DNA from 4 places in the Mesorhizobium sp. WSM4312 genome. Region 3 is predicted to be linked to each of the others. Evidence: predicted binding sites of a transcription regulator. Region 3 holds the regulator's gene; each other region holds the start of a gene.
The links. Region 3 encodes HrcA, which represses chaperone genes, less so after heat shock. Its sites were predicted from a motif close to GTTAGCACTCNCNNNNNGNGAGTGCTAAC; they were not measured.
Positions count from the first base shown of each region.

Region 1: CK228_RS32390 (co-chaperone GroES) is a predicted target of HrcA. The motif match lies at 4,642-4,670, and genes of this name have one in related genera.
Region 2: CK228_RS31905 (co-chaperone GroES) is a predicted target of HrcA. The motif match lies at 860-888, and genes of this name have one in related genera.
Region 4: groES (co-chaperone GroES) is a predicted target of HrcA. The motif match lies at 4,505-4,533, and genes of this name have one in related genera.

Region 1 covers NZ_NSFU01000031.1:31,095-38,675, reverse strand. The annotation lists gene CK228_RS32425 (sugar ABC transporter permease) at 1-651, opposite strand, end outside; gene CK228_RS32420 (sugar ABC transporter substrate-binding protein) at 769-2,016, opposite strand; gene CK228_RS32415 (LacI family DNA-binding transcriptional regulator) at 2,081-3,124, opposite strand; gene CK228_RS32405 (DUF6500 family protein) at 3,735-3,959, shown strand; gene CK228_RS32400 (DUF1488 domain-containing protein) at 3,960-4,226, opposite strand; gene CK228_RS32395 (hypothetical protein) at 4,223-4,477, opposite strand; gene CK228_RS32390 (co-chaperone GroES) at 4,723-5,037, shown strand; gene groL (chaperonin GroEL) at 5,099-6,727, shown strand; gene CK228_RS35545 (hypothetical protein) at 6,867-7,025, shown strand; gene CK228_RS32380 (GYD domain-containing protein) at 7,320-7,581, shown strand, end outside.
Region 2 covers NZ_NSFU01000030.1:1,466-9,046, forward strand. The annotation lists gene CK228_RS31895 (DUF982 domain-containing protein) at 1-79, opposite strand, end outside; gene CK228_RS31900 (hypothetical protein) at 468-701, opposite strand; gene CK228_RS31905 (co-chaperone GroES) at 1,044-1,358, shown strand; gene groL (chaperonin GroEL) at 1,419-3,047, shown strand; gene CK228_RS31915 (hypothetical protein) at 3,106-3,336, shown strand; gene CK228_RS31920 (DUF982 domain-containing protein) at 3,421-3,741, shown strand; gene CK228_RS31925 (DUF982 domain-containing protein) at 3,767-4,015, shown strand; gene CK228_RS31930 (PLP-dependent aminotransferase family protein) at 4,361-5,764, opposite strand; gene CK228_RS31935 (MFS transporter) at 5,845-7,014, shown strand; gene CK228_RS35050 (DUF1611 domain-containing protein) at 7,008-7,310, shown strand; gene CK228_RS31940 (dihydrofolate reductase family protein) at 7,323-7,581, shown strand, end outside.
Region 3 covers NZ_NSFU01000009.1:247,824-255,404, forward strand. The annotation lists gene rph (ribonuclease PH) at 1-593, opposite strand, end outside; gene hrcA (heat-inducible transcriptional repressor HrcA) at 752-1,834, shown strand; gene CK228_RS17230 (hypothetical protein) at 2,005-2,202, shown strand; gene CK228_RS17235 (sorbosone dehydrogenase family protein) at 2,295-3,662, shown strand; gene CK228_RS17240 (LysE family translocator) at 3,976-4,593, shown strand; gene cysK (cysteine synthase A) at 4,774-5,754, shown strand; gene CK228_RS17250 (glutathione S-transferase family protein) at 5,895-6,521, shown strand; gene CK228_RS17255 (RNA polymerase sigma factor) at 6,525-7,581, opposite strand, start outside.
Region 4 covers NZ_NSFU01000008.1:130,384-137,964, reverse strand. The annotation lists gene CK228_RS15110 (alanine racemase) at 1-1,137, opposite strand, end outside; gene CK228_RS15105 (D-arabinono-1,4-lactone oxidase) at 1,134-2,477, opposite strand; gene CK228_RS15100 (MFS transporter) at 2,483-3,667, opposite strand; gene CK228_RS15095 (TetR/AcrR family transcriptional regulator) at 3,793-4,419, shown strand; gene groES (co-chaperone GroES) at 4,597-4,893, shown strand; gene groL (chaperonin GroEL) at 4,956-6,611, shown strand; gene CK228_RS15080 (TadE/TadG family type IV pilus assembly protein) at 7,039-7,581, shown strand, end outside.

The DNA.
Region 1 (7,581 bases), on a different contig from region 3:
CCGCGCGAACGGTCCGGCGCCGTCGATGACGGCGGCCTCCTGCAGATCCTGCGGGATCGATTGCAGGCCGGTCATCAGGATGATCATGGTGAAGCCGGCGACCTTCCACACCACCATGGCGATGATCGACCAGAAGGCCGGCTGGAAGGTGGCGAGCAGGTTGAACTTCCTGTCGATCAGGCCGAGGTCGTAGGCGGCCGGGCTGAACAGGCCGGAATCGACGTTGAGCAGCCATGACCAGAGCAGGCTCGCCGAGGCGAAACCAACCACGGCCGGCATGAAGAAGAAAGTGCGGTAGAGGTTGGTCAGCGGCCGCGGTTTCTCGATGAAGATCGCCAAGGGAAAGGCGACGGCGAAGATCGCGATTGTGACGACCACCGTGTAGTAGCCGGTGAATTTGAGTGCGTTCCAGAACCTGGTGTCGCGCAGGATCGCCCCGTAATTGTCGAGGCCGACGAAGGCGTGCTCGCCCATCAGCGGCCAGTTGTGCAGCGACATCCACGCCGTCATGCCGAGCGGGATGACGAAGAACACCATGACCAGCGCGACCGCCGGCGCGACATAGATGAGGCCGATCCATTGCCGGCGCCCGGCGCCGACGAGTTTTCGGGCGCGGGGCGGGGCGGTGGTGCTTGCGGTGATGGTGGTCATGCTTTGCCTGTTCTTGCGTCGCATCCAGTTGGCCGCCCTACCTCTCCACAAGAGGGAGGGTAAGGAGCACGCCGACCGCCCGCCCAGGGAGACAGGCGGGCGGCCGGCAGGCGGCCGCTACTTCTGCGGCGCCTGGTCGATGATCGACTGCATGGTCTCCTGCGCGTTGGCGATGGCGCCATCGACATCGTCGCCGAAGAAGACCTCGTTGATCATCTGCGTCCACGGGCCGTTGGCGGAGTTGATCAGATCGTTGAACACCACCGAATAGGGCGTCTTGCCCTTGGCCATGGCCTCGGCGGCGACCTGGTAGCGCGGATCGAGATCCTTCAGCGCATCCTTGGCGATGTCGCCGCGTACCGGCAGGCTGCCATATTTGGCGAGGATGGTCTGGCCTTCCAGCGAATAGGCGAAATCCAGGAACTCCTTCACCACGGCGAGCTTCTTGGTGCCCTTGGTGACGACGAAATTGTCGCCGCCGGCAAAGGACGACCAGCCGCCATCCTTTCCCGGCAGGAAGGTGACGCCGTAATCGACATTGGGATACTGGGTGTTGAGCGCGCCGATGGCGAAGGCGCCGGAGGGCGAGATGCCGATATTGCCCGCGGCGAAGGCGGCGAAGAAGTTGGCGCCGGTGTCGGTCTGCGCGCCTGCCGGCACCAGGTCCTTCTTGACCATCGAGCGGTAGAGATCGATGGCGCCGCGCAATTGCGGGCTGTCCAGCGTCGCCTTGGAGCCGTCTTCGCTGAGGATGTCGCCGCCCGAGGCCCAGATCAGTGGCGTGAAGGTGAAGATGTTGCAGCCGCCGCAATTGCCGGAGAAGTAGAAGCCCTTGATGTTGCCGCCAAGCGCGTTGACCTTCTCGGCGTCGGCGGCGATTTCGGCCCAGTTGGCGGGGCCTTTTTCAGGGTCGAGGCCGGCCTGCTTGAACAGCTTCTTGTTCCAGATCAGCACCGAGGCGTCGGCCGAGAAAGGCAGGCCGTAAATGTGGTCCTTGTAGGTGCCGGTCTTGACGTGCGCGGGCGACAGGCTGGCGAAATAGGGCAGGGACTTGGCCCAGTCGGTGATGTCCTCCAACTGCCCGGCGGCGGCGAATGAAGGGGTGTAGATCAGGTCGAGCGACAGCGCGTCGGGCGCTGTCCCGCCGGCGGCGGCGGCGCCATATTTCGGGATGATCTCGGCATTGGGGATGATGTCGAGCTTGATCTGGTCCTTATGCGCCTTGTTGTAGGCATCGACGATGCGCGGCATGAAATTCGAGCCGTCGGCGCGCACCCAGATGTTGGCGGTGTCGGCGGCGGCAGCGCCGAGACCACCGCCCAGTACGGCAGCGGCCAGGGCCAGTTTGGCAATCACGTTCCTCATATTCTCCTCCTCCAAGGGTTGGCCGCGGTGCGCGGCTTGGCGCCGGTCACGCGGCGCTGCGTTTTCAGCCGTCCGGTGGGCGGCCACAGGACTGACGCACCACCAGCCGGCACGGCAGTTTTCGAATGCCCGGCGCGGCGGGCTGACCGCCGACCAGGGAAAGCAGGGTCAGTCCGGCCTCGCGCCCGAGGGCGACCAGGTTCATGTCGACCGAGGTCAGCGGCGGACGCGTCGCTTCGGCGACGATCTCCCAATTGTCGAAACCGATGACGCCGACATCGCCTGGAACGTCGAGGCCGCGCTCGCGCAAGGCATCGATGACACCGCGCGCGATCTGGTCGTTGCCGCAAAAGACGGCGTCAGGCCGTTCGCTCTTGCCGTCGAACAATTGCGCCACCGCTTCATGCCCCCAGGCTTCCGACCAGGCGCCGAGCAGCGGCGCGGTGACCGGCAGCCCGTTTTCGGCGAGCACGTCGCGATAGGCCTGGGCGCGGGCGTGCACCACGGCAAAGCTCGCCGGCCCGCTGACATGGGCGATGCGCCTGCGGCCAAGCCGGCAGAAATGTTCGACCGCCAGCCGCGCGCCGTCGGCATCGTCCGAGACGAAGGCGACGGCGTCGGGATCGGGCTGGGTGAAGGCATAGATCACCGGGATGCGCAGATTGGCGAGATCGACGGGCAGATGGCGGTCGATGCGCTTGCCGGTGGCGATGATGCCGTCGACGCGCTTGTCGAGCATGGCCTCGACATGCAACTGGCCCAGCCGCGGATCCTCCTCGACATTGCACAGGAACACCGAGACGCCATTGTCGACCAGCGCGTCCGAAATGCCCGACATCAGCGGCAGCGAGAAGCGGCCATAAGTATCGTTGGTGAGCAGGCCGACGGTGAAGGAGCGGCGCCTGAGCAGGCTCTGCGCCAGGCTGTTGGGCCGGAAGCCCAGGCTGCGCGCCGTCTCGCGGATGCGCTCGCGCGTCTCGGCGGTCATCCGCCCCTGGTCATTGAGCGCCTTCGAGGCCGTGGCGACGCTGACGCCGGCCCGCGCCGCCACGTCACGCAAGGTGACGGGCTTGGGGAAAACCGGAACAGGCTGATCGTCCGATGCCATCGAGAATCCTGAGTTGGGAAAAGGTTTTCTCTTACAGGCCGGAGCATGGCCCGGCCAATGGCCGAGCCCGATCAGAACTGTTTGGAAAAACCTTTTCTCAAATCGAGGCTAAGCCAGATCGGGGGATCGTTCAAGGGGAAAGTTGACGTCCGTGATCGCTTCGCCGCAAGGGTCTGCCGAAGAGCGACGCCAGGCGACATTTTCCAAAGTACCGACAGAACGGCCGTTGGGCCTTAACGTTTCCGCAAGCATTTCCCCGTTAGTTCGGTTGCCATGGCCTCGTGGCGGAGCGGCTACGCTGGAGACGGCAAATCTCTGAAGCCTCGGTTCGATCCCGAGGCGAGGCCTCCAAAAATCCTACAGCCGAGAATCTGTGCCCGACCTTCTGGCGCACTGCGCATGGATCTGCCGCAGATCTGGGCCATCGTCGATGTCTTGACTGGCCGGCCAGGCGTGATCAGGCAAGAGATGATGGTCGGCATGAGCCCGCGCGAGGCCGAGGACATGGTCGTGCAGATGAATGTCGGCGACATCAGGAGAGGGCGGAGCGCAAGGGTTGAACGTTCCGGGGTGGGCCAAGGCCCGCAACACCAAAACAAGAAGGATTCCCGTGAGAGCGAGCCTGAGGCAAAAGATACTGGAGGTCTGCGACCGCAAGATTTCCGAGAAAGGGCCCGCCGTCGGCCTGTCGTTCTACGCGTTTTTCGCCAACAGGAATGACGACCCCGAACTGCTGATGGAAGCAGCGGAATGGTGGATCAGGACCCACCGCCTCGACCATTTCGAAAAAGCCGCGAAGATACGGACGATGATCGAGGACATGGACCTCGGCTGATCAGCCGAAGTCGTCGGATGTCAGCACATACATGCTCTTGCGCGTACGGCCGTAGGCCTTCGACGCAACATCGCGGATGACGCTGCTCTCGGTGTCGAACGTTGCGAGGTAGCCCGCTTCATCGGCGCTGGTTTGCGGCTGGATCTTGCTCATCGCATCGACGGCCACCGAGAAGGAAATCTGGAACATGCCGTCATGGCCGACGAAGCGGATGCGCTTGCCGGCTTCGTCATAGCTGCGGCTGCGGTTGGGGAAGGTCAGGCTCATGTTTTTGCCTCCGTTGCGGCGGCCTTCTTGGTCGCCCGCTTCTTCTTCGGCGTCGGGTTCAGGGCTTCGGCGACGCGATCCGCCTCTTCCTTGGCCAGGCGCAATGTCCTGAGCTTTGCGGTCTTGATCTCCCTGGCCCGCGCCTCGGACATGTACTCGGCGGTTGCCTTGTTGCGCTCCGCCGTCTTCTTCTGCTTGTCGACGAAGCGGGCTTCAGCTTTTTCCATGATCGTCTGATTGCCGTCGGCCATCGCATAAATCTCCTTGGGGCTGGAATCGAGAAAATGAACTTGTCCGATAAATAGGCATCCAACCGGCAAAATTCAATTTTTTGAATTATTTGACCGCCTCCGGATATCACGAAACGGCAGGCCGAAATAATACTTTTCAATATTTAATCGCCCTGCGAATAATTTTTGGCACTCCTATCTATCGAGTGCCAAAGCGCCTATAGGAAGGGCGCGGTCGCCTAAGCCGGCCCCAGAAAGAAGTTTTCATGAAGTTTCGGCCACTCCACGACCGCGTCGTTATCCGGCGCGCCGAAGGCGATACCAAATCCAAGGGCGGCATCATCATTCCCGACAATGCCAAGGAAAAGCCGCAGGAAGGCGAAATCATCGCCGTCGGCCCCGGCGCACGCGACGAAAACGGCGCGCTTGTGCCGCTTGACGTCAAGGCCGGCGATCTGATCCTGTTCGGCAAATGGTCGGGCACCGAGGTCAAGATCGACGGCGAGGACCTTCTGATCATGAAGGAAGCCGACATTATGGGCGTCATCGAGAAGAGCGTCGAAGCCAAGAAGGCCGCCTGACTGGAGCGCCGCGCCTTCCGCGCGGGGTTCGTCCACTCCAAATTCGAACGGGATTGAAAAAATGTCTGCCAAGGAAATCAAATTCGCCACCGACGCGCGTGACCGCATGCTGCGCGGCGTCGAGATCCTCACCAATGCGGTGAAGGTCACGCTCGGCCCCAAGGGCCGCAACGTCATCATCGACAAGGCCTATGGCGCGCCGCGCATCACCAAGGACGGCGTCACCGTCGCCAAGGAAATCGAGCTTGCCGACAAGTTCGAGAACATGGGCGCGCAGATGGTGCGGGAAGTGGCCTCGAAGACCAACGACCTCGCCGGTGACGGCACCACCACCGCCACCTTGCTCGCCGCCTCGATCCTGCGCGAAGGCGCCAAGCTGGTTGCCGCCGGCATGAACCCGATGGACTTGAAGCGCGGCATAGACCAGGCGGTCGCCGCCGTTGTCGTCGAGATCAAGGCCAGGGCCAAGAAGGTCAAGTCGTCGGCCGAGATCGCGCAGGTCGGCACCATCGCCGCCAATGGCGATGCAACCGTCGGCGAGATGATCGCCAAGGCGATGGACAAGGTCGGCAATGACGGCGTCATCACCGTCGAGGAAGCCAAGACCGCCGAAACCGAACTCGATGTCGTCGAGGGCATGCAGTTCGACCGCGGCTATCTCAGCCCGTATTTCGTCACCAATGCCGACAAGATGCGTGTCGAGCTGGAAGAGCCCTATGTGCTGATCCACGAGAAGAAGCTCGGCAATCTGCAGGCGATGCTGCCGATCCTCGAAGCGGTGGTGCAGAGCGGCAGGCCGCTGCTGATCATCTCCGAGGACGTCGAGGGCGAGGCGCTGGCCACGCTGGTCGTCAACAAATTGCGCGGCGGCCTCAAGGTCGCGGCCGTCAAGGCCCCGGGCTTCGGCGATCGCCGCAAGGCGATGCTGGAAGACATTGCGGTGCTGACCGCAGGCCAGATGATTTCCGAGGATCTCGGCATCAAGCTCGACAACGTCACCATCGAGATGCTCGGCCGCGCCAAGCGCGTGCTGATCGACAAGGACACCACCACGATTGTCGACGGCGCCGGCACCAAGGCGACCATCCAGGCGCGCGTCGCCCAGATCAAGGGCCAGATCGAGGAGACGACCTCCGACTACGACAAGGAAAAGCTGCAGGAGCGGCTGGCCAAGCTGTCGGGCGGCGTTGCCGTCATCCGCGTCGGCGGCGTCACCGAGTCGGAAGTCAAGGAAAAGAAGGACCGCATCGACGACGCGCTGAACGCGACGCGCGCGGCGGTCGAGGAAGGCATCGTGCCCGGCGGCGGCGTCGCCCTGCTGCGTGCAAGGTCGGCACTATCGGGCCTCAACGGCGCCAATGCCGATGTCACCGCCGGCATCTCGATCGTGCTGCGGGCGCTTGAAGCGCCGATTCGCCAGATCGCCGAGAATTCCGGCGTCGAGGGCTCCATCGTCGTCGGCAAGCTCGCCGACAGCAAGGATCACAATCAGGGCTTTGACGCCCAGAACGAGACCTATGTCGACATGATCAAGGCCGGCATCGTCGACCCAGCGAAAGTGGTGCGCACCGCGCTGCAGGACGCCGGCTCGATCGCAGCGCTTCTGATCACCGCCGAAGCGATGATCACCGACATCCCGGCCAAGGATGCGGCACCGGCGGGTGGCGGCGGCGGCATGGGCGGCTACTAAGGATGCAACCGAACTGGAGGGTGGTTCATAGAAGTCACCTTTCAGCCTGACCTGAATCCGAGCCGGCTTCAGGAGCCGGATCTTGCCGCCGGGGGATTTTCTCCCGGCGCGCAGGGCTTCTAGCCCAGGAGATCGATCCATGATCGTGTTCGTGCGGAAGCCGCAGACGGTCGTCACGACCGAAACCACCGAGGACAACCGCTTCGACCGCATCCGCAGGATTGCCGCCGACAAGCACAAGAAATCGGATTCCGACACGGCCGCACCACAAAAGGGCGAGCCCAAGCGCCCGATGTAAAGCCGCGCCCGACGCTACTGGCCGTTCAATCTCAGCACCACATCGCGCGTCAATGGCGCGAGCTCGATGCCGTTGGCCGAGCGTGGCCCAGCCAGGCACCTTCCTGTCGGCGCTATCGGCGTGTTCGGTATTGTCATTATATTAGCTTGAGCGCATATTTGCCCGGCAGCGTGCCCTTGGCCGCCAACGCGTCCCAGTGCGCGCCTGCGATTGTTCCGAAAAATAAATCACTCCGTGCCGCTCGAATTGTGGGGCAGCACGAGACAATGACATTTGGAGGAAATACCCATGAAAGTGACTATCTTGGCAAACTATGCGCCTCATGCCGCCAAAGGGTTGATGGAAGGCTCGGACAGGCAGGCCGCGGTCAAGGCGCTTTTTGAAAGCGTTGGCGGCAAGGTGAGCAGCGTGATGTTCACGCGCGGCATCTATGACGTCGTTGTCAATGGCGAGGTGCCGGACCAGTCAGCGGGGATTGGCATGTCCCTTGCGGTGCGAGCGAGCGGCTCGCTGACCGAGATGGTTGTACTGGAAGAACTCGACATGAAGGCGGTGC
Region 2 (7,581 bases), on a different contig from region 3:
CCATGACACAAGCGATCCTTCTGAGAGCGAAGCCATCGTCTCGTACGAAGATCGTCTGTTTGAACATTCCATCTTCCATGTGACCTCCCTTCAAACTGCGTGACAACCGATCCTGCCTCGCCTGCGTGTGGCAAGGATCTCAGTTCCGGCAAGTCGACGAGCTTGGGCGAATACCATAGCAAACAGGGCAGAGTTCGACTTGAGATCCGCCAAGCCGCCGCCGGACATAGTACCGGACATAGTAAAGAGATTGGAGACACCTCTTTTAGGTTCAAGGGGTGTTGGCAACCAGACAGCCAGAACCTTCTTCAAAGCACCGTGACAACAACAAAGGGCGTCTCTCCTGTCGCCCGTTCAGGCGTTAAGTCTTTGCGGGCGTTCTCGAGCCTGCCATTCCTCGCGGTCACAGCCTACCTCGGCGCGACTGTCGTCCAGTCGGCGAAGTGCATCCATCACGGCGTCGAACGTCACCGGGCTAGCAGCGCCGGTGGCTTTCGCAGCGCAGGCATGGAGTCGACGGCGCAAGCATCAGAAGCCCATGAGGCAAGAATGGCGCGCTTTTCCTGAGTGTCGAGCGTGCGGTCGCCCACCACCTCATTGGGGTGACTAAAGTGCCGCGCCGGAAACAGCAGGCGGTCAAGCGAAGGATCAGAGGCCTCAGGGGCGATCGAGGGGATGTTTTTCGGGAAAGTTCGTTCCATCGATAGTCTCCACTTCCTAACAAATCTCCTTGGCATCGGTTTTGCGCTCGAGCCCTTTTTCAGGACTCCAGCGCCGAAAAAATTTCGTAGAGTCCCTGCGGAATTTCAAGATCTGAAAGTCGCGCGTCCTAGCGAAAATAGCTGCATGAATTCATGTCACTAGCGCTCTTGTATGCAGAGTGCCAAAATTTTTCCAGCGACCCCTTGAAACTCGAAAATTCCAAAACTAGCTCGATATCCGCGCGATGCCTGAAAAAGGGTCGTGGCGCCCCGCACCGGCCCGATATCGCCGGTCCGGTGTGGAGGAACCTCAAAAATCTGTTTGTCCCGAAGGAGAACGATATGACGTTCCGTCCATTGCATGATCGTGTCCTGGTCCGCCGCATCGAAGCCGAGGAGAAGACGGCCGGCGGCGTCATCATCCCCGATACCGCCAAGGAGAAGCCGCAGGAGGGCGAGGTGATTGCCATCGGCCCGGGCGCCCGCGACGAGAGCGGCAAGCTCACGCCGCTCGACGTCAAGATCGGCGACCGCATCCTGTTCGGCAAGTGGTCCGGCACGGAGATCAAGCTCAACGGCGAGGATCTGCTCATCATCAAGGAAACCGATGTGATGGGCGTGATCGACCGGGCCGCGACGATCAAGAAAGCCGCCTGATCGATGCTTCAGCGCCACAGCAACCCAGTCAATGAAGCTGCCTATTGAAGGAATGATCCAATGGCTGCCAAGGAAGTGAAATTCCATTCCGACGCCCGTGAGCGCATGCTGCGCGGCGTCAACATCCTCGCCGATGCGGTGAAGGTGACGCTCGGCCCCAAGGGCCGCAACGTCGTCATCGACAAGTCGTTCGGCGCTCCACGCATCACCAAGGACGGCGTCACCGTCGCCAAGGAGATCGAGCTCGAGGACAAGTTCGAGAACATGGGCGCCCAGATGGTGCGCGAGGTCGCCTCGAAGACCAGCGACCTTGCCGGCGACGGCACCACCACTGCAACGGTGCTTGCCCAGGCGATCGTCAAGGAAGGTGCGAAGGCCGTCGCCTCGGGGATGAACCCGATGGACCTGAAGCGCGGCATCGATAAAGCCGTGGAAGCGATTGTTCAGGAGTTGAAGACCAACGCCCGCAAGGTGACCAGGAATGACGAGATCGCCCAGGTCGGCACCATCTCGGCCAATGGCGACGCCGAGATCGGCCGCTTCCTGGCCGAAGCGATGCAGAAGGTCGGCAACGAAGGCGTCATCACCGTCGAGGAAGCCAAGACCGCCGAGACCGAACTCGAAGTCGTAGAGGGCATGCAATTCGATCGCGGCTATCTCAGCCCGTACTTCATCACCAATCAGGACAAGATGCGCGTCGAACTCGAAGAGCCCTATGTGCTGATCCACGAGAAGAAGCTGTCCAATCTGCAGGCACTGCTTCCGGTGCTGGAAGCCGTCGTTCAATCGTCCAAACCGCTGCTGATCATCGCCGAGGATGTCGAGGGCGAGGCATTGGCCACCCTGGTCGTCAACAAGCTGCGAGGTGGGCTGAAGGTCGCCGCCGTCAAGGCGCCCGGCTTCGGCGACCGCCGCAAGGCGATGCTGGAAGACATCGCCATTCTGACCGGCGGCACGGCCATCAGCGAGGATCTCGGCATCAAGCTGGAGAACGTCACGCTGGAGATGCTCGGCCGCGCCAAGAAGGTGGTGATCGAGAAAGAGAACACCACCATCGTCGACGGCGCCGGCTCGAGGAGCGACATCCAGGGTCGCGTCAGCCAGATCAAGGCGCAAATCGAGGAAACGACCTCCGACTACGACAGGGAAAAGCTGCAGGAGCGGCTGGCCAAGCTCGCCGGCGGTGTCGCCGTCATCCGCGTCGGCGGCTCGACGGAGGTCGAGGTCAAGGAGCGCAAGGACCGTGTCGACGATGCCATGCATGCGACGCGCGCTGCGGTCGAGGAAGGCGTGTTGCCGGGTGGCGGCGTGGCGCTTCTGCGTGCGGCCAAGGCACTGGACAGGGTGCAGGCCGAGAATGAAGACCAGAAGCATGGTATCGAGATCGTGCGCCGCGCGATTGAAGCGCCAGTGCGCCAGATCGCTGAGAACGCCGGCGCGGAAGGCTCGATCATCGTCGGCAAGTTGCGTGAGAAACCGGAGTTCGGCTGGGGCTGGAACGCACAGACCAACGCGTTCGGCGACCTCTACAACGAGGGCGTCATCGATCCGGTGAAGGTGGTGCGAACCGCACTCCAGGATGCGGCATCGGTTGCCGGCCTGCTAGTAACGACGGAAGCGATGGTTGCCGAGAAGCCGAAGAAGGAACCCGCCGTTCCGGCAATGCCGGCTGGTGGCATGGACTTCTGATGGCAACGGCTGTGTCCGCGCCCGGTGGGCCCGGACACCCTGACAAATGGGTAGAGCCATGAACGTGATGAACTTGAACGTAATCCCGCCGCCGGCGCGTGCGGCCACCGATCTGAACTACGAAGCAGACCTGAAGGTTGCGCTTGACCCGATACTGGTCGACTTGCTCGACAGAGCGGAGGCCGCGGGTTGGGACCGGCGCAAAGCAGCATACACGGTGATGTTTCTGGCCGCGCGGAATCTTACCGACAGCAAAGGTCCTCCTGGAAACGGGAGTTCGGCAGGCTAAGGCGCGACGCCCGCAATCTATCGCGCACGCGCCGTGGGAAAGGCTTCCGATCGATTGAGCTAATCGCGTGAAACGGAGGAAAATATGGAACACAATCAATTTCAGCATCCCGTGAGGGTGCTGGTGGGTCTTGGGTTTCCGACCGACATTCAAAGCGTAAAAGACGCCTTCGTCCTGTTGGATGAATGGCCGCCATCGAAGCGAAACTCTGCTCATGGCGTCGCGCTCAATGCCTGTCGGGCAGCCCTCGCCGGCGAGGTGGATGCCGAAACCGCTCGCAGCACATTTGTTGCCTTCGCCCGCCGCATGGATTTGCTTGTACAGGCCGCAGGCGACATCGTCGCGGCCGAGGCAGTTGGCGCTTTCGGAGCGGCTTCGAGAGGCCCCTACAACAAGTCGATGTAATCGGTCTGCGGGAGCGCACAAAGCTATGAGGGATATTCGATTTTCCGAACCAGTGAGACTGCGCGTGAGACCCTCGAGGGAGCGGGTGGTTGCCAGCAGTTGGGAAGCACTTGAGTGCCTTCATGACCAATGGCCGGAATGGGCGAGAGGACCAAGCTATCGAGCTGCCCGCCGCACCTGCCGCGACGCCTTGGACGGATGGCGGGCTCCGCAACAAGCAAGACGGGCATTTTTGAAGGCGGCCCGTCGTGCAGGTTTGATCCAGGTCTCATAGTGAGCCCGGCGCTGAGGTAAGTCTTTGCTTTGCGAGCGACGCAATCTGACCGATTGCACGCCTCCCTCGGATCTGCAAGGAGCGGATATGACCCGGCGGCCCAGGTCGGAACCAGCCTGCACGTCGTTGTCGCCGCCTATCGCAAGCATCGTTCCCAAGCCTTTAGAAAACGGCGAGTCATGAGCTGACGAGTGCCATCATTTGCCGGACAGGACTGACGAAAAGGCCCCCAAAATCATTTCGCCTACAACTTATGGACTTACGCGATAGCGCTCAATTCAAACTGGAAGAATTGAGCGTGTATGGGGCAGAAATGCACGTTGCACCGACCGCGATCACCGGACTTCACTGGGGCGAGACGTCACGGATGGTCTGAGCGAGCAAGCGGACGCTGGAAGCAATCGCGCTGTCGGGAATTCGGCCGTAGCCGATGAACAAGCGCCGTGGCCCGGCCGCGGTTTGAGAATATCGTCCGAGCGCTTCGGTCGCCACGCCCCGTTTTCGCAGAAGCGCGACGATGTCGGCCTCACCGGCTCGACCAATGGTTGCGGGCAGTCGCACCGTTACGTGGAGACCCGCTGCCGCGCCCTCAACCTCGACGTCCGGGAGTTCGTCCCTCAAGCAGCTCAGCAGACTGTTGCGGCGATCACGGTAGATACGGCGCATCTTCCGCAAGTGCCGATCATAGGCGCCTGACTGCAGAAGGTGCGCAAGTGCGTCCTGATCGATGCGCGGAGGTCCTTCGCTCCAGCGCCGCAGCTCGCGGTTCATCGGTGCGATCAGCTGCGGCGGAACCACGAGCCAGCCGAGGCGCAGCGCCGGCGCCAGTGTCTTGCTTGCGGTGCCTGCATAGACGACCCGATCGGCAGCGAGGCCCTGTAGTGCCCCGACCGGCGCCTGATCGTAGCGGAACTCCGCATCATAGTCGTCTTCAAGAATATAGCGGTCCGTTTCATGAAGCCATTTCACCAGGCGCTGTCGCCGAACCGCGCTGAGCACGCCGCCAACCGGAAACTGGTGCGACGGGGTAACCAGCGCGCCATCGGCGCCGGTCGCGATGAGCTGGTCGACGTCGATCCCATCCTCGTCCACCGGCACGGGGACTCGCAGGAGCCCGGCTTTGTCGACCGCGACCCAATCGCTGTAACCCGGATCCTCGACCGCAACGCTGCGCGCTCCGACGGCATGCAGGACAACACAGGCCAGGGCGCGCCCTTCGGCAAAGCCGCTGGTGATGAAGATGCGTGAGGGGTCGGCGATGAGGCCGCGCACGCGGCCGAGATAATCGGCGAGCGCAGCCCGGAGGACCGAACTCCCGCGAAGGTCGCCATAGCCGAGATCGCTCGCCGGAAGGGTCTGGAGCACCTGCCTGACGGCGCTCAGCCAGGCCTTGCGCGGGAAATGCCCTACGTCCGGCATGGCCGGCCGCAGATCGTAGCGGATCACCTCATCGGCGGACCGCTGCTCTGCCGAGGCGGCGACGTTCGCCAAGCCGGCGGCGACCATCGGCCGTGCGCCCTGACGCACGGTCAGGAATCCCTCGGCGGCGAGTTGCGCATAGGCGTCGACCACAAGTGGGCGCGAGACACCCAGTTGGGCGGCGAGCGCGCGGGTCGAGGGAAGGAGGACGCCCGGGCGCAAGGCCCCGGTTCGAATTCGGGTCAGCAGGCCGCGGCGCAGCTGACTGCCGAGGCTCTCATTGATCGAGCGGTCAAGGCTGAGAGCGATATCCGCGTTCAAACTGGTCAACTAAATTCCTCAACAACTGGCCATATCGTCAAGACCAGTAGCACGGTAAGCCAGGCCTCGTCATCTGTGAGGACAAGACCATGGCGACAACCGCAATTACCGCACCGCGGGCACGAACCGCTCCTGAGCCGATTTTGACGGCTCCCATGCTGAGCATTGCAGGCGTGATGCTTTCGGCAATGAGCAGCTTCTATCTGCTTCTGTCGGCCATTCCCGCGCATGCGTCGGCTGTCGCAGGGACCAGCGGCGCAGGCGCCGCAACCGGCGCCTTGATGGCAGCCACCATCGTCGGCGAAATTGCCGCGCCACAGGTGATCAACCGCGCCGGTCGTAAGAGCGCGCTTGCGCTCGCCCTCGGCTTGCTCGGTCTAGCCTGCCTTACGGCCTTTCCTGCTTCGCTCGCGCTGCTGCTCCTCAATTGCGCAGGTCGCGGGCTTGCACTTGGCGTGCTGCTCGTCGCCGCCTCCGGTCTCTCGGCCCAGATTGCACCGCCGTCGCGGCGTGCCGAAGCCATGAGCATATCTGGGGTCGCGTCTGCGGTTCCGGCGATCGTGGCCGTTCCCCTTGGCCCTTGGGTGCTGACGAATCTCGGTGCACCGGGGACAGCCGTCTGCGCGGCGGCGCTTGCCTTTGCCGCCATTGCCGCGACCGCGGTTCTTCCTTCCGAGCGGAAGATCGAAACGCACGAGGCCCATCGCCTTCCGCCTTTGGGCGTGGCGATCGGGCCGGCAATCTCGCTCGGCTGCGGCGCGGTCCTTGTCGGTGCAACGGTCACCTTCCTTCCTCTCGCCCATCCGGAGGCGACCAGCGGGACGATCATGCTGGGCCTGCTGCTTCAGGGTTTGGGCGCAACCGTTGCCCGCTGGCTTTCGGCACGGCATGTCGACAGGCACGGCACGCGCCTGCCTATGCTCGCTGGCCTCGCCGCGTGTGTCGTCGCCGCAATCGGCCTGGCGGCCACGGGCGAGGCAGAGGTGCTCTGCGGCATGCTCTTGAGCGGGATAGCCTTCGGCGTGCTGCAAACCGCGACTCTCGCCGAGCTGCTCGCCCGCGCGGCTCCCTCGCAGGTGGATGGCGCAGGCGCACTGTGGAACGGCGCTTATGACGCGGGCCTCGGTATCGGCGGAATTGCGTTCGGCGGCCTTGCGACAGCGGTCGGGTTCAGCACGGCGTTCGTCGCGACAGCTGGCGTTTTCACGCTCGTTGCGCTCCTCCATCTCGCCACAACGAAAGGGAACCATGCATGCTGAGGCGCCAATTTCTTTCCGATATTGTCTGCGGACTTCATGGCCGGCTGGATGCGATCCCTGAACTGAATGGGGCCGCAACGCACCAGGGGCGCCGGCTGATCGATGTTCGCCACAGCGACGTTCATGCGCCGGTCGCTACCGGCGCGCTGAGGCGCCGTAGCCAATCCGTTTCGCAAAAAGGGCGGCGGGTGACCGGCGATGGTTGGCGCAATCGAGCATTCCTCGCCGACGGCAGGTGGACAGATTTAGACGGCGCGATCCTGATGGGTCCGCCCGTGTTTTGGCATCCAACATAAGGAGCGACTGACATGAGAAAACTAATGGTTTCGAGTTTCATCTCACTCGACGGCATCGTCGAGTCGCCGATGACCTGGGCGTCACGGTTTTTCGACGACGAGGTCAGGGCGTTTGCCCTTCGGAAGCTGGACGATGTCGAGTTCTTCCTTCTCGGCCGCAAAGCCTATGAGTACTTCGCTCCGGTTTGGCCTAACGCGACCGGAAGCGCCTACATGGATCGAATCAACGGGCTGAAGAAGCTGGTGGCGTCAACGACGCTCGACGAGGTCG
Region 3 (7,581 bases):
ATGCCGCCCTTGCCGGTCATGACGAAATTGGCGTCGGTGCCGGCCGCGGAATCCTCGAGATAATCGAGGTCGATGACCGGCTGGCCGTCATGGATGCCGCAGGAAATCGCCGCGACATGGTCCTTCAGCACCTTCGAAACACTGGCCATCTGCCGGGCTTCCATCCAGCGCAGGCAGTCGTACAGCGCCACCCAGCCGCCGGTGATCGAGGCGGTGCGGGTGCCGCCATCGGCCTGGATGACGTCGCAATCGACGGTGATCTGCTGCTCGCCCAGCGCCTGCAAATCAACCACGGCGCGCAAGGAGCGGCCGATCAGGCGCTGGATTTCCAGCGTGCGGCCGCCCTGCTTGCCTGCGGAGGCCTCGCGGCGCATGCGCTCGCCGGTCGAGCGCGGCAGCATGCCATATTCGGCCGTCACCCAGCCCTTGCCGGAATTGCGCATCCAGCCCGGCACCTTCTCCTCGAGGCTCGCCGTGCACAGGACATGGGTGTCGCCGAACTTCACCAGGCACGAACCTTCGGCGTGCTTGGAGACGCCGCGCTCGAAGGAGATGGCGCGCATTTCGTCGAATTGGCGTTTGGAGGGGCGCATTCAGGCTTCTTTCCCAGTCATTTTTCGGAATCGTGGCCGGCTTTTAGCCGCATTGGGGGGCAGCGCGCAAAGGAAAACGGACCGGGCGATCCGATACAGAGACCGGTTGCGCCCACCGTGCCGAAGTCTATATCCTGAGGACGGAGGTTTTTGGCCGAATGACCAAGGCAATCGATCCGGGTTCGCAGCCGCTCGCACTTCAATCACTCGACATGCGCTCTCGTGACATCTTCCGGCGCATCGTCGATTCCTATCTCAGGGATGGCGAGCCCGTGGGCTCGCGCAGCCTGTCGCGCATCCTGCCGTCCTCGCTGTCGCCGGCCACCATCCGCAATGTGATGAGCGACCTCGAGCATCTCGGCCTGATCTACGCGCCGCACATTTCGGCCGGACGGCTGCCGACGCAGGCCGGCCTGCGCTTCTTCGTCGATGCCTTCATGGAACTTGGCGACCTCTCCGACGAGGAGCGCCGCACCATCGAGGCGCAGGTGCGGGCCTCAGGCTCTGGCGCGACGCTGGAGCACATGCTGACCGAGGCCAGCCAGATGCTGTCGGGCATGTCGCGCGGCGCCGGCCTGGTGCTGGCCGCCAAGAACGAGGTGGCGCTGAAGCATATCGAATTCATCCAGCTCGAGCCGACCAAGGCGCTCGCCGTGCTGGTGTCGCAAAATGGCGACGTCGAGAACCGCGTCGTCGAGCTGCCGGCGGGCATCACCGTCTCGCAGTTGCACGAGGCTTCGAATTTCCTCAACGCCCATATTCGCGGCCGTACGCTGGCGGAGGCGCGCACCGAAATCGCCCGCATCAAGGAAGAGACGAGAGCGGCCCTCGACACGCTGTCGCAGGACCTCGTCGAGAAAGGCCTGGCGGTGTGGGCGGGCGCCGAAAGCGGCCTGCCGGCACGGCTTATCGTGCGTGGCCGCGCCAACCTGCTCGAAAACGTCACCGCCCAGGCCGACATCGAGCTGCTGCGGCATCTGTTCGAGGACATGGAAACGCAGGACGGGCTGATCCAGCTGCTCGACCTCGCCGAGCAGGGATCGGGCGTGCGCATCTTCATCGGGTCGGAAAACAAGCTGTTTTCGCTGTCGGGCTCGTCGCTGGTTGTCGCGCCCTATCGCGACAAGGACGCCCGCGTCGTCGGCGCGCTCGGGGTCATCGGCCCGACCCGGCTGAACTACGCCCGCATCGTGCCGATGGTCGATTATACGGCGCAGTTGATATCGCGCATGTTGCGCTAAGGTGTGGATATTCGGGTGATGCCGGCCTGCGAATGGCTGATACCTGCGCTTCCGGTACTCGCGTACGACCAGTACGCTCCGGTTCTCGGTATCGACCATTTTCGGCTCGGCCTGACCTGAAGCTCTGCACCTTAGTGCCAAGATCGAAACGGGCAGCAAGGAGAAAAAGAATGGCGCTCGAAGAACTCAAGGCCCGGATCAGCCTGCTGCTGGAGGAGATGGTCAACCAGCCGGAAGACCAGCACGAAATCCAGGAACAATTGCGCGAGAAATTGCGGGAAATGCGCGCCATGGGCCTGCCGCTGCCGGCCGATCTCGTCGCGCTGGAAAAACGCCTCGACGACGATTTTTACGCGGCCGGGACATAAAGCCGGACTTTCGCTTTCTCATCAGGTCGAGTGAGGCGGAACCCGGAGACAAGCCGGCCGTTGGTTTCCTTCGCGACCAGATGGAGGACAAGATGATCCGATTGGCCGGACTGGTGATCCCCGCCCTCTTTCTCACAGGCGCGGCATTCGCCCAGCAGGCGGACCAGCCGGTGCTGAAGGGCGCGGCCGCCTTCGGCGACTGGCGTGCCGACAGACCGGGCGTGCGCCGCCTGATCAAGCCGGAAGACCTGCCGAAGCCTTACGTCACCAAGTCGGTGTCGAACAGCGCCGGCCTTGCCGACATGCCGACGGGCGCGAAGCCGCAATTGCCGCCGGGTTTTTCGGCCGAACTGATCGCCTCCGGCATCGACAATCCGCGCGCCGTGCGCGTCGCACCCAATGGCGACCTGTTCGTCGCCAACAGCGAAGCCAACCAGATCCGCGTCTATCGCCTGGCCAAGGACAGCGCCAAGCCCGCCGAGGACCGCATTTTCGCCGGCAATCTCAACCAGCCCTATGGCATTGCCTTCTATCCGCCGGGCGATGATCCGCAATGGGTCTATGTCGCCAACAGCGACAGCATCGTGCGCTTTGCCTACCGCGGTGGCGACCTGAAGGCATCCGGCGAACCGGAAATCATCGTCGCCAACATTCCCTCGAACCATCACTGGACCCGCGACATCGTCTTTTCGCCGGATGGCAAGACGCTCTATCTGTCGGTCGGCTCCGGTTCGAACGTCGCCGAGGACATGGGCAAGGCGCCGGATGGCGGCCTCGACGCGTGGGTGACATCGCAGCCGCTCGGCGCAAGCTGGGGCTCCGAAGAGGGGCGCGCCGACGTGCAAGCCTTCGATCCGGACGGCAAGAACGGCCGCATCGTCGCCACCGGCCTGCGCAACTGCTCGGGCATGACCATCCAGCCGGCGACCGGGGCGCTGTGGTGCGTCGTCAACGAGCGCGACGCGCTGGGCGACAATGTGCCGTTCGAATACGCCACCTCGGTCAAGGACGGCGCGTATTATGGCTGGCCCTGGTACTATATCGGCAACCACGAGGACCCGCGTCACAAGGGCGCGCGGCCCGACCTCGCCGGCAAGGCAACCATTCCCGATGTGCTGATGCAGGCGCATTCGGCGCCGCTCAACATCACCTTTTACGACCGCAAGGACCTGCCCGCCGACAGCGGTTTTCCCAAGGAATACCGGGGGGATGCCTTCGTCGCCCTGCACGGTTCGTGGAATCGCGGCAACAGGACCGGCTACAAGGTCGTCCGCCTGCTGTTCAGGGACGGCAGGCCGACCGGGGAATATGAGGATTTCATGACCGGCTTCGTCGTTTCCAACGGCGAGGTCTGGGGCCGGCCGGTCGGCGTGGCGGTGGCCCATGACGGGGCGCTGATCATGACCGAGGACGGCAACGGTACGATCTGGCGTGTGACCTATGACGGCGGCCGTTCCTGATCCTGCTTGGACAATGCAGACCCCCTCACCCGGATTGCCAACCGAATTGCGAAGGGCAATTCGGGGCAATCCGACCTCTCCCCCTCGGGGACAGGAGCTTGTTAGCGCCGGCGACTTTCTCTTCTCCCCCACGGGGGTCCGAAGGACGGGCGAGGCCCGTGACTCGCCCCGGCAAAGGTGGCCGCGAAGCGGTCGGATGAGGGGGGCCTTATAGGGCGAAGACCGCGCTGTCTGGTGCAATCAAATCCAATCCTCAGGAAATTCAATTCCATTCGGATGTATGCAATATGGCCCTTCAATCTGGGACCTATCCATGACCCTCACCGGCTTCCTCGCCTACAGTGCCGCCCTCGGCATCGCCGCCGCCATTCCCGGCCCCGGCGTCACCGCGCTTGTCGCGCGGGCGCTCGGCTCCGGTTTTCGCTCGTCGCTGGCCATGTCCTTTGGCCTGATGCTGGGCGACCTCACCTATCTGACCGCCGTGGTGCTCGGCCTCGCCTTCGTGGCGCAGACCTTCGGCATGGTGTTCCTGGCTATCAAATGGGCCGGCGTTGCCTATCTGGCATTTCTGGGCTGGCGCTTCTGGACCGCCGGCATCACGCCCGAAACGGTCGAGGCCCGGAAGGGCAAGGGCGGGCTGGTGTCGAGTTTCATCGCCGGCCTCACCGTCACGCTCGGCAATCCGAAGACGATGATCTTCTACCTCGCGATCACGCCGACCATCGTCGACCTGAAGACCATTACGCTGGCCGATTACGGCATTCTCGCCGCGCTGACGGTGGTCGTGCTGTTCGTCGTGCTGGTTCCCTACCTGGCGCTCGCCGCCAAGGCGCGCTGGTTCTTGAAATCGCCGCGCGCGCTGAAGCTGCTGAACCGCACCGCCGCTGGCTTCATGGTGGGCGCGGCGGCGGCGATCGCGGCCCGCCAATAGCATGCTTTCAGCCAAAACATTCCGGGGGCAGGCTTCCCGGTGAAATGCTTTTCCGGGACATGGGCGTTTTAGACACGGGCCCCACTCGGATATTTCCGGCCAACAGCTTATGTTGCGCGGCTGAAAGCCTTATCTTGCCGGCTGCAATGCCACTTGCCTGAAATCCTGGGAGCGAAACCAATGAACAAGCCAGTCACCTCCGCCCGCGTCCCCGGCCGCGGCCGCATCTACAGTTCCATCACCGACACGATCGGCGACACGCCCCTGGTCCGGCTCGACAAACTCGCCAAGGAGAAGGGCGTCGTCGCCAAGCTCGTCGCCAAGCTCGAGTTCTTCAACCCGATCGCCTCGGTCAAGGACCGCATCGGCGTGGCGATGATCGAGGCGCTCGAGGCGGCCGGGAAGATTGCGCCCGGCAAGACCACGCTGATCGAGCCGACCTCGGGCAATACCGGCATCGCGCTTGCCTTCGCCGCCGCCGCCAAGGGTTACAAGCTGATCCTGACCATGCCGGAGACGATGTCGGTCGAGCGCCGCAAGATGCTGGCGCTGCTCGGCGCCGAACTGGTGCTGACCGAAGGCCCGAAAGGCATGAAGGGCGCCATCGCCAAGGCCGACGAGCTGGCCGCGACGATCCCCAATGCCGTCATCCCGCAGCAGTTCGAAAACCCGGCCAATCCGGAAATCCACCGCAAGACGACAGCGCAGGAGATCTGGAACGACACGCAGGGCGAGGTCGACATCTTCGTCGCCGGCATCGGCACCGGCGGCACCATCACCGGCGTCGGCCAGGTGCTGAAGAAGCTCAAGCCATCCGTGCATGTCGTCGCCGTCGAGCCGGAAGCCTCGCCGGTGCTGTCGGGCGGCCAGCCCGGCCCGCACAAGATCCAGGGCATTGGCGCCGGCTTCGCGCCAAAGATCCTCGACACCACGATCTATGACGAGATCGTCAAGGTTTCCAACGAGGATTCGGTCGCCAATGCCCGCCTCGTCGCCCGCCTCGAAGGCGTGCCGGTCGGCATCTCGTCGGGTGCGGCGCTGCAGGCGGCAATCGTCGTCGGCTCGCGGCCGGAGAACAAGGGCAAGACCTTGGTCGTGGTTATCCCCGATTTCGCAGAACGCTACCTGTCGACGATCTTGTTCGAGGGGCTGGGGGCCTAGGTCAGCCCCCATCGACGGGCCGCCGTGCGTCGCTGGCCCGTTGAAAAATCCTCCCGTGGCGCCTGTGACCCGGCTTGAGCAGAACCCTGCTTCCGGGTCATATCGCGCGGTCCGCTTTGCACGGGCCAGGGGAGAATTTCATGTACAAGCTTTATACCCGTCCCGGCAGCGGCGGCTTCGTCGTCGAGGCAGCGCTGGCGCTGGCCAACGTGCCGTTCGAACAGGTCGACGTGCCGAAGTCCGAGCGGCCCGATCCGGCTTTCCTCGACATCAGCCCACTGAACCAGGTGCCGGTGCTGACCTTGCCGGACGGACGCTCGATGACCGAATCGGCGGCGATCTGCATCCTGCTCGCCGAGCGCCATCCGCAGGCCCGCCTGGCGCCGGCGGTCGATGCGCCCGCCCGCGCCGATTTCCTGCGCTGGATGGCCTTCATGTCGTCGGTGCTCTACCCGGCGATGCTGCGGTTCTACTACGCCCATCGCTACACGACCGACGCCGACGGCACGAAGGCCGTCAAGCAGGCGGCAATCGCCGAGATGGACCGCGGCTTCGCCGTTCTGGACAGCGCTCTGAAGGGGCGTGACTGGCTGGTTGGCGACCAGATGTCGCTGGCCGACATCTATCTCGTCATGCTGGTGGCCTGGCATCCCGACATCGACAGCGCGCGGGCGGCATGGCCTGATATTGAACGTCTCTGGGCCAGGCTGCGCGACCATCCGCTGCTGAAGGCGCTCAACACCTCGCATGAGATGTGGCCGGGCTGAAGGTCAGTTTCGCAGCGCCGCCCTTTTGCCTTGCAGGAAGCGGCGCACCGCCGGGTCGCGTTCGAGGCCGATCGCCCGGTCATAGGCCTCGGTTGCCTGCGGTACCTGGCCAAGCCTGGCCAGGAGGCCGGCCCGCGCCGCCCAATAGGGCTGATATTCATTGAGCCGCTTGTCGTCGCCCAGCACATAAAGCGCCGCCAGCCCCGCCACGGCGCCTTCCGTCTCGGCAAGCGCCACCGCGCGGTTGATCGCCACCACCGGCGAACCTACGATCGAAAACAGCGCGTCGTAGAGTGCGCGGATCGCCGGCCAGTCGGTGCGGCCGGTGAGCCGTCGCGCCGCGTGGGCGGACTGGACGGCCGCCTCGAGCTGGTAGCGGCCGACCACACCGCTCGCCGCGGCATGGGACAGAAGCATCTCCGCCTCGTCGATCAGGGCACGGTCCCACAGGTCGCAGTCCTGCTCGGCCAGCGGCACGAAGTCGCCTTCGGCACTGCGCCGGGCGGTGCGGCGGGCCTCGGCAAACAGCATGAGCGCCAGCAGGCCAAGCGCTTCCGGCTCTTGCGGCATCAGCGTCGCCACCAGGCGGCCAAGCCAGATCCCTTCGGTGGCGAGGTTGCGGCGCTGCGTCTCGGTGCCGGCCGGATCGGACCAGCCTTCGGCGAAGGCGGCGTAGATCGCCTCCAGCACCGCGCCCAGCCGTTCGCCGAGTTCGGCCCGCTCCGGCACACGGAACGGAATGCCGGTTTCGCGGATGCGCGTCTTGGCGCGCACCAGGCGCTGGCCCATCGTTGCCGGCGAGACCAGGAAGGCGGAAGCGATCGTCGCGGCATCGAAACCCAGCACGGTCTGCAGGATCAGCGGCGCCCGCACGCCCGGTTCGATCGCCGGATGCGCGCAAGCAAACATCAGCCGCAGCCGTTCGTCGGGCAGCTCTTCGTCGGTCATGCGCGCCTCCATCTCCTCGGCAATCAGCTTGAGATGATCGCGGGCCGCCTCGCGGGTGAGCCGCCGGCGAACCGCATCGACCCGCCGCCGCCGCGCCACGGCGAGCAGCCAG
Region 4 (7,581 bases), on a different contig from region 3:
CGGCAACACCGGCCAACGATCAACGATCCTGCCCTGGGAAAGCACCGCGATCGGCCCGAATTGCTGCAGCACGGCCTCGCTCTGCGTCGGCCGCAGGAACGCGTAGTCGCCTGGTTTGGCGACGCTATCGGCAGGCAGGCCCATGAATTGCTGGTTGGAAGACAGGCCGAGCAGGCCATTCGTCCTCATGCCCTGGGGAAAGACCGGTTCGGCCATCCATTTGCCGCCATAGAGATAGCAGCCCTTGCGGGGGAACCGGCCGAGCGCCTGCAGCAGGCGGGAAACAGCCGGCGGACCCGGCAGCATCGGCTCGGCCATCTTCAGGATCGGCGTCGCGATGAAGGCCGCCGGCTGGAAACCGTCGAGGCCAGGCGTGTCGAAATCGCTGGGCAGCACGAAGGCCGACCCCATCGACACTTCATTGGCAATGCTGCCGTGATGCAGCAGCGCGGTCTTGCTGCCGCCAATGTTCAGGATGCGGCGCCGGTCCGGGCCGAGGCGCGCCACGAAAGCGGCGGCCCGCTCCGAAGCCTGCGCCAACGCCTTGGCCGGCCCGCCGAACAGGCCGGGAATATGCGGCGCGTGCGCCTCATAGGCCATGACGCCTTCGCAGCGCAGTCGTTTGTGGGCCGCCATGGCGCTTAACGCTTTCGACAAGGCCTCCGGGTTGGCGAAGCCGCCGCGATGCAGCCCGACATCGATCTCGAAGGCGATGCGCAGTTCGATATCGAGTTCGATCGCGAGAGCGCCGTATTCCGCCAGTCTTTCGTCACTGTCGATCAGCCAGCAGACGCGCGACCAGTCGGCGCCACCCTTCACCAGTGCCGCCCTGGCCGCCCCGATCGGCATCGGCTTGCCGAACAGGAGACCCGCATCCGGAAACGCCTCCAGCACCGCCTCACTGATCGGTGGATGAAAGGTCATGAAGCGGCCGGTTCCGAGCGTCTTGCCGATATGCGCAAGCAGCGGCAGGCAAGCGAGCGACTTGTCGACCAGCCGCACGGCAAGACTCGGGTCAAGCCTGGCCTTGACCAGCGCAATGTTGCCATCCAGCCGGTCGAGGTCGAGCAGCAGGCAGGGCTGGAAGATGCCGGCGGTCTTCAGTGCTTCGGAGAGCGCGGCAAAGTAGGCACTCATCGTTCGATGCCAAAAGGACTGGGTTCGATGCCAAAAGGACTGGGTTCGATGCCAAAAGGACTGGGTTCAATGCCGAACAGCCCTGCCATGTAGGGCGAGACGAATCGGTTTTGCGGATCGATGTCGCGGCGAACCGCCATGGCGTCGTCCCAACGGGGATAGAGCTTCTTGAAATCCGCCGCCTTCAGGCTGTGCATCTTGCCCCAATGCGGCCGGCCGCCATACCTGCGGAAGATCGGCTCGGCCGCCTGCATGAAGGGCAACGGATCGCTCGCCGCGTCGTGGTGGACGGCGATCGAACAGGTCGGCCTGTTGTAGAAGGGCGAGAGCCAGAACCGATCAGCCGCGACGCTGCGCACCTCCATTGGGAAATAGACTTCGGGAAAGTGCTTTTCGGTGAGCGCGATGATCTCGGCCAGCGCCTTCGGCCCCTCCTCGAAGGGAAGGTGATATTCCATCTCGTTGAACTTGGTCTGGCGGTCGCTGGCATAGACGTTGAGCCAGTCCTGCACATAATCCTCGGCCGGCACTTTCGCGACGGCACCGAGGATCAGGCGGCGGCGCAGTGACGGCAGCCAGGCGAGCCCGGTGCGCAACCGGCGCAGCGTGCGCAAGGAGCCTTCGTCATCGTCGGTCGGGCGCGTGGTGGTCGCCTCGGTGCTGAAGTCGCTGGCGATGAACTGCGCGTAGCCGGAAAACGGAATGTAGTAGAATTCGGCCGAGCGGTGCGCGGTCATCATCTTTTCGAAATCGCGCAGCATGTCACCGATCGGCAGCACCCATTTGCGGCGGCGCAGCCGGTAGGTCGCGATGTTGTTCAGCGTCACTTCGCTCAAGACACCGAAAGCGCCGAGCGCGACGCCGATGGCGTGGATCATGTCCTGATCCCCTGCCATGGTGAAGTCGCGGACCTTGCCGAGCCCGTCGACGATCTGCACCGTCTCCAATTGCGTGTGATAGGCGCCGAGCGTCGGCCCCGAGCCGTGGGTGGCGGTTCCCAGCGCGCCGCCGATTGCCTGGCGGTCGATGTCGCCCATATTGGGCAGGCCCTGGCCGATGCCGTGCAGGATGTGCATGAGCGGACCAAGCCGCGTCCCTGCCTTCACGCGTGCCTGATGCTTTTCAGCGTCATGCGAGACCAGCCCTTCCAGCTTATCCAGAGACAGGATCGTGCCCTCGGATTTCACCAGTGGGGTGAAGGAGTGACCGGCACCGACGACACGGACCGGGCCGGGTGCGTTGCGAACGAGGTCACCAACTTCGCCGGCATCGGCGGGGCTGGCGATCAGCCGCGGCGCGGCAGTGACAAAACCGGACCAGTTGCTCCAGATGTTCGACATGGCGCTCACGCAACAACCCGGCGACGCCGCGCCACGAGGATGAACAGGCCGAGCAACAGCACACTGGCCAAGGCACTGCCGGCAGCGAATTCCGGAACCGGGCGGAAATCCTTGCCGTCGATGAGCAGCGACGCCGCAACCGGCCCGATCGCCAGGCCGAAGAGCTGCGCGGCCGGCACCAGGAGCACGGCGGTGCGGGTGTCATCGGCCGTGATCGCCAGGCGGATCTGGTAGGGCACGATGAACAGGAGAATGAAACCCATGACCAGGGCGGCGACCCAGAAGGTGGTGAGGCCAGGTCCGCTGGCCAGCACGAGCGAGGCGACAAGCGCGACAGTACCAATGAGTGCGATGGCAACCCGATAATCGATGCGCGCCTCGAACACGGTCGCCGTCATCGCGCCCAGGACCTGAACCGCCAGGCTGGCCGAGACGATCAGGCCGACTGTGCGGCCGTCAATGCCGAATTGGGCGCCAACCGGTTCCAGAAACGCCCAGACCGAGCCGAAGAACATGAAATAACAGAAGACGCACAACAGGGCGGCAATCGAAGGAATCGTCAGCACATTGGCGAGGTTCTCGTCCTTGGGCAGAATGGCGTAATCGGTGGGGACGACGAAGGCGACGATGAGCGACAGGACGCAGACGACCGCGAGAATGAGGAAGCCGCCGGCCGATCCGGCGGCCGGGATGACATAGAGCGCCAGCAGCAGGGCAAGCGCGCATTGCGCCAGCGTCTGCATGGTGACGAAAAAGCCGCCGATGCGTTCGGCGCGCCGCGAACGGGCGATCAGCTCGGTGGCGACCGCGACAAGCCCGCCTTCGGCAAGGCCGGCCAAGGCGCGTGCCGCCATCAATGCATTGGCCCCGGCGGCATAGGCCGTCCAGACATTCGCCAGCGCCAGCAGGAGCAGCAGCACCGCACTTTTCCAGCGCATGTTGCGGGCCGATAGCAGCATCGCGACGATCGCCGAACCGATGGCAATGGCGATCATCTCGGCGGTGGCGACCAGCGCCAGTTCGTCGCCGCTGACATGGCCCTCCGTGTAGAGAGCGCCGAGCAGCACTGGCTGCAGGCCGAGAATGAGCAGGCCGACCGAGCCGATCCACAGCGCCGAGGCAAGCTGCCCGCCGGTCGGATTGCCGACCAGCCAGTCGCCGCTTCCGGCATGCGCGTCACCAGATGCCAAAGCCGCCTCCCAACGTCCCTTGTCGCACGACAAAAAAGCTGACAATCTGTCAGTATTTTAGAAACTGATACTTGATCATATTTTTTGTCAACCAGAATTTGGCAATTCGTGCGAAAGACCGGTGTATGGTGGAAGCAAGGCGAACAGCGACCGAACCGAGGCGCAAGCCCAAGCAGGAGCGCAGCCGCGAGCGCATCGATGCCATCTTGTCGACGACCATGCGGCTGATTGGCGAGAAGGGCATCGACGCCGTCACCATGAAGGAAGTCGGCGCATTGGCGGGCGGACCAATCGCCACCGTCTATCACTACTTCCCCAACAAGTCGGCGATCCTGGCGATGCTCTATGAGCGGTTTTCGGAGGTGAGCCGCGCGCGATTGACTGATATCCTCGCCGATGTCCGCGAAGCCAAGGACGTCATCGCCGCCGCCGACCGGTTGCTTGACGACTACCTCGGCCGCGTCGCCGGCGATCCGGCCATCCAGGACCTGCAGAACGCCATCCAGGCCGACAAGGCGCTGAAGAATCTCGACATCGCCGAAACCCGGCATCAGGCCAGGATGTTCTGCGACCATGTCACCACCTTGATCGAGCCGGGCAAGCATGAGCAGTTCGAACGCATGGTCCTGTTGATCTTCCAGCTCGCCGGTGGCGTGGTGCGCCTGGCGCTCGCGCAGGGCCAGCCGGAAGGCCGCCGGACCATCGAGGATTACCGGTCGATCATCCACACGCAGTTGCGGTTGTTTCTCTAAGCCGCAATCCGTGGAAAAAATTACCGCCTTTCGAGGCTGCCGCGCGCCTTGACTCTCGCAGGTCGGCGGCCTATTTCAGCGCCACGTTAGCACTCGCCCTTGGTGAGTGCTAACTATATGTCCGGCTTCGCCGGACGGAGGAACTGTTTCTCACCGTTCTCATTCGAGGAAGAAAAAATGGCAAAGTCGAAGTTCCGCCCGCTTCATGACCGCGTGGTCGTTCGCCGGGTCGAATCCGAATCCAAGACCGCCGGCGGGATCATCATCCCGGATACGGCCAAGGAAAAGCCGCAGGAAGGCGAGATCATCGCCGTCGGCTCCGGCGCGCGCGACGAAAGCGGCAAGCTGGTCCCCCTGGACGTCAAGGCTGGCGACCGCATCCTGTTCGGCAAGTGGTCGGGCACCGAAGTCAAGCTCAATGGCGAAGACCTTCTGATCATGAAGGAATCCGACATCATGGGCATCATCGGCTGATCATCGGCCTCACCGTCAACTGAATTCCGGGCTTTATCGCAAGCCCCTGCCAGGAGCTAAAAATGGCTGCTAAAGACGTAAAATTCTCCCGTGATGCCCGTGAGCGCATGCTGCGTGGCGTCAACATCCTCGCCGATGCGGTGAAGGTCACGCTCGGCCCCAAGGGCCGCAACGTCGTCATCGACAAGTCGTTCGGCGCCCCGCGCATCACCAAGGACGGCGTCACCGTCGCCAAGGAAATCGAGCTTGAGGACAAGTTCGAGAACATGGGCGCGCAGATGGTCCGCGAAGTTGCTTCGAAGACCAACGACATCGCCGGCGACGGCACCACGACCGCGACCGTTCTGGCGCAGTCGATCGTCCAGGAAGGCCACAAGTCGGTTGCCGCCGGCATGAACCCGATGGACCTGAAGCGCGGCATCGACCTGGCCGTCACCGAGGTCGTCGCGGCGCTCGGCAAGGCCGCCAAGAAGATCAAGACCTCCGAGGAAGTCGCCCAGGTCGGCACCATCTCGGCCAATGGCGACGAGTCGGTCGGCAAGATGATCGCGGAAGCGATGCAGAAGGTCGGCAACGAAGGCGTCATCACCGTCGAGGAAGCCAAGACCGCCGAGACCGAACTTGAAGTCGTCGAAGGCATGCAGTTCGACCGCGGCTATCTCTCGCCCTACTTCGTCACCAACGCCGACAAGATGGTCGCTGATCTCGAGGACGCCTACATCCTCCTCCACGAGAAGAAGCTCTCCAACCTGCAGGCAATGCTGCCGGTTCTCGAAGCCGTCGTGCAGACCTCCAAGCCGCTGCTCATCATCTCGGAAGACGTCGAAGGCGAGGCCCTGGCCACGCTGGTCGTCAACAAGCTGCGTGGCGGCCTGAAGATCGCCGCCGTCAAGGCTCCGGGCTTCGGCGATCGGCGCAAGGCCATGCTGGAAGACATCGCCATCCTCACCGGTGGCCAGGTCATCTCGGAAGACCTCGGCATCAAGCTTGAGAATGTCGGCCTCAACATGCTCGGCCGCGCCAAGAAGGTGTCGATCTCCAAGGAGAACACCACCATCGTCGACGGCGCCGGCAAGAAGGCCGAGATCCAGGGCCGCGTTGCCCAGATCAAGCAGCAGATCGAAGAGACCACTTCGGACTACGACAAGGAGAAGCTGCAGGAACGTCTCGCCAAGCTGGCGGGCGGCGTTGCGGTGATCCGCGTCGGCGGTGCGACGGAAGTCGAAGTCAAGGAAAAGAAGGACCGCGTTGACGATGCGCTGAACGCGACCCGCGCGGCCGTGGAAGAAGGCATCGTTGCCGGCGGTGGCGTGGCCCTGCTGCGCGCTTCGGCCAACATCAAGGCTGCCGGCGCCAATGCCGACCAGGCCGCTGGCATCAACATCGTGCGTCGCGCTCTGCAGGCTCCGGCCCGCCAGATCGCCTCTAACGCCGGTGCGGAAGCCTCGATCGTTGCCGGCAAGATCCTTGAGAACAAGGGCGCGACCTTCGGCTACAACGCCCAGACCGGCGAATATGGCGACATGATCGCCATGGGTATCGTCGATCCGGTCAAGGTTGTCCGCACGGCTCTCCAGGACGCGGCCTCGGTCGCCGGCCTGCTCGTCACCACCGAAGCCATGATCGCGGAGGCTCCGAAGAAGGAGTCGGCTGGCGGCGGCATGCCTGGCGGCATGGGCGGCGGCGGCATGGGCGGCATGGGCGGCATGGACTTCTAAGAAGTCCATAAAGCACGCCCATCAACTTACATTGCTCGAGCCCGCAAGCGGGCTCGAGTGGCGGCATGGACTTCTAAGAAGTCCATAAAGCACGCCCATCAACTTACATTGCTCGAGCCCGCAAGCGGGCTCGAGTGGCGGCATGGACTTCTAATCCAAGCCACCTGGCTTATGCATACGAAAGGGCGGCAGCGATGCCGCCCTTTTTCATTGCCTCCTGCAACGGTAGCGACCATCGAGGTCTGCACCACTCGACGGGGCACTCGCCCCCTTTCTTGAGCAGTTTTCCAGCAAAATCAGAGGTTTCGACTAAGCTTTGATGGCGCTAGGTGAATTTGTCAGACAATATTTTTTAACACATTCGCGATTACTAAAGGGCGAGAGCATGGCGAGGTTGCTCCGCGTGCGGCGTGTCGGGTAACCATCGATGCAATTTTTCCGGCGATTTTTGCGAAACCGCGACGGCAACGTGCTGATCATCTCGCCACTGGTGATGCCGCTCCTGATCGGCATGGCCGCCCTGGTGACCGAATATGGCGCAGCCCTCGTCGAGCGCGCCGACAATCAGCGCGTGGCCGACCTGTCGGCCTATGCGGGCGCCCTCGCCTACAATGTGAACAAGTCCACCTCGCAGATGACTGCTACCGCCGTCGGCGTCGCGGTGCTCAACGGCGTTCCCGCCGCCAATGTACAGGTGAGCCTGGTCGCCTCCCCGAAAACGACCGGCGTCAACGCGGTTTCGGTGTCGATCAACACCTACAGGACGCTGTTCCTGGCACGCGTCCTGAACGATCGCCAGCAATTGCAGATCTATGCCAATTCGGTGGCCGAGCTTGGTGCGCAGCCGCAAACGCCCGGATGCATGCTCGCGCTCGACGGCACGCAGACCGGCCTGACGCTGAGCGGCGGTACCTCGATCTCGGCGCAGAAATGCACCGTCTCTTCCAACAACACGGTGACCGTCCCCTGC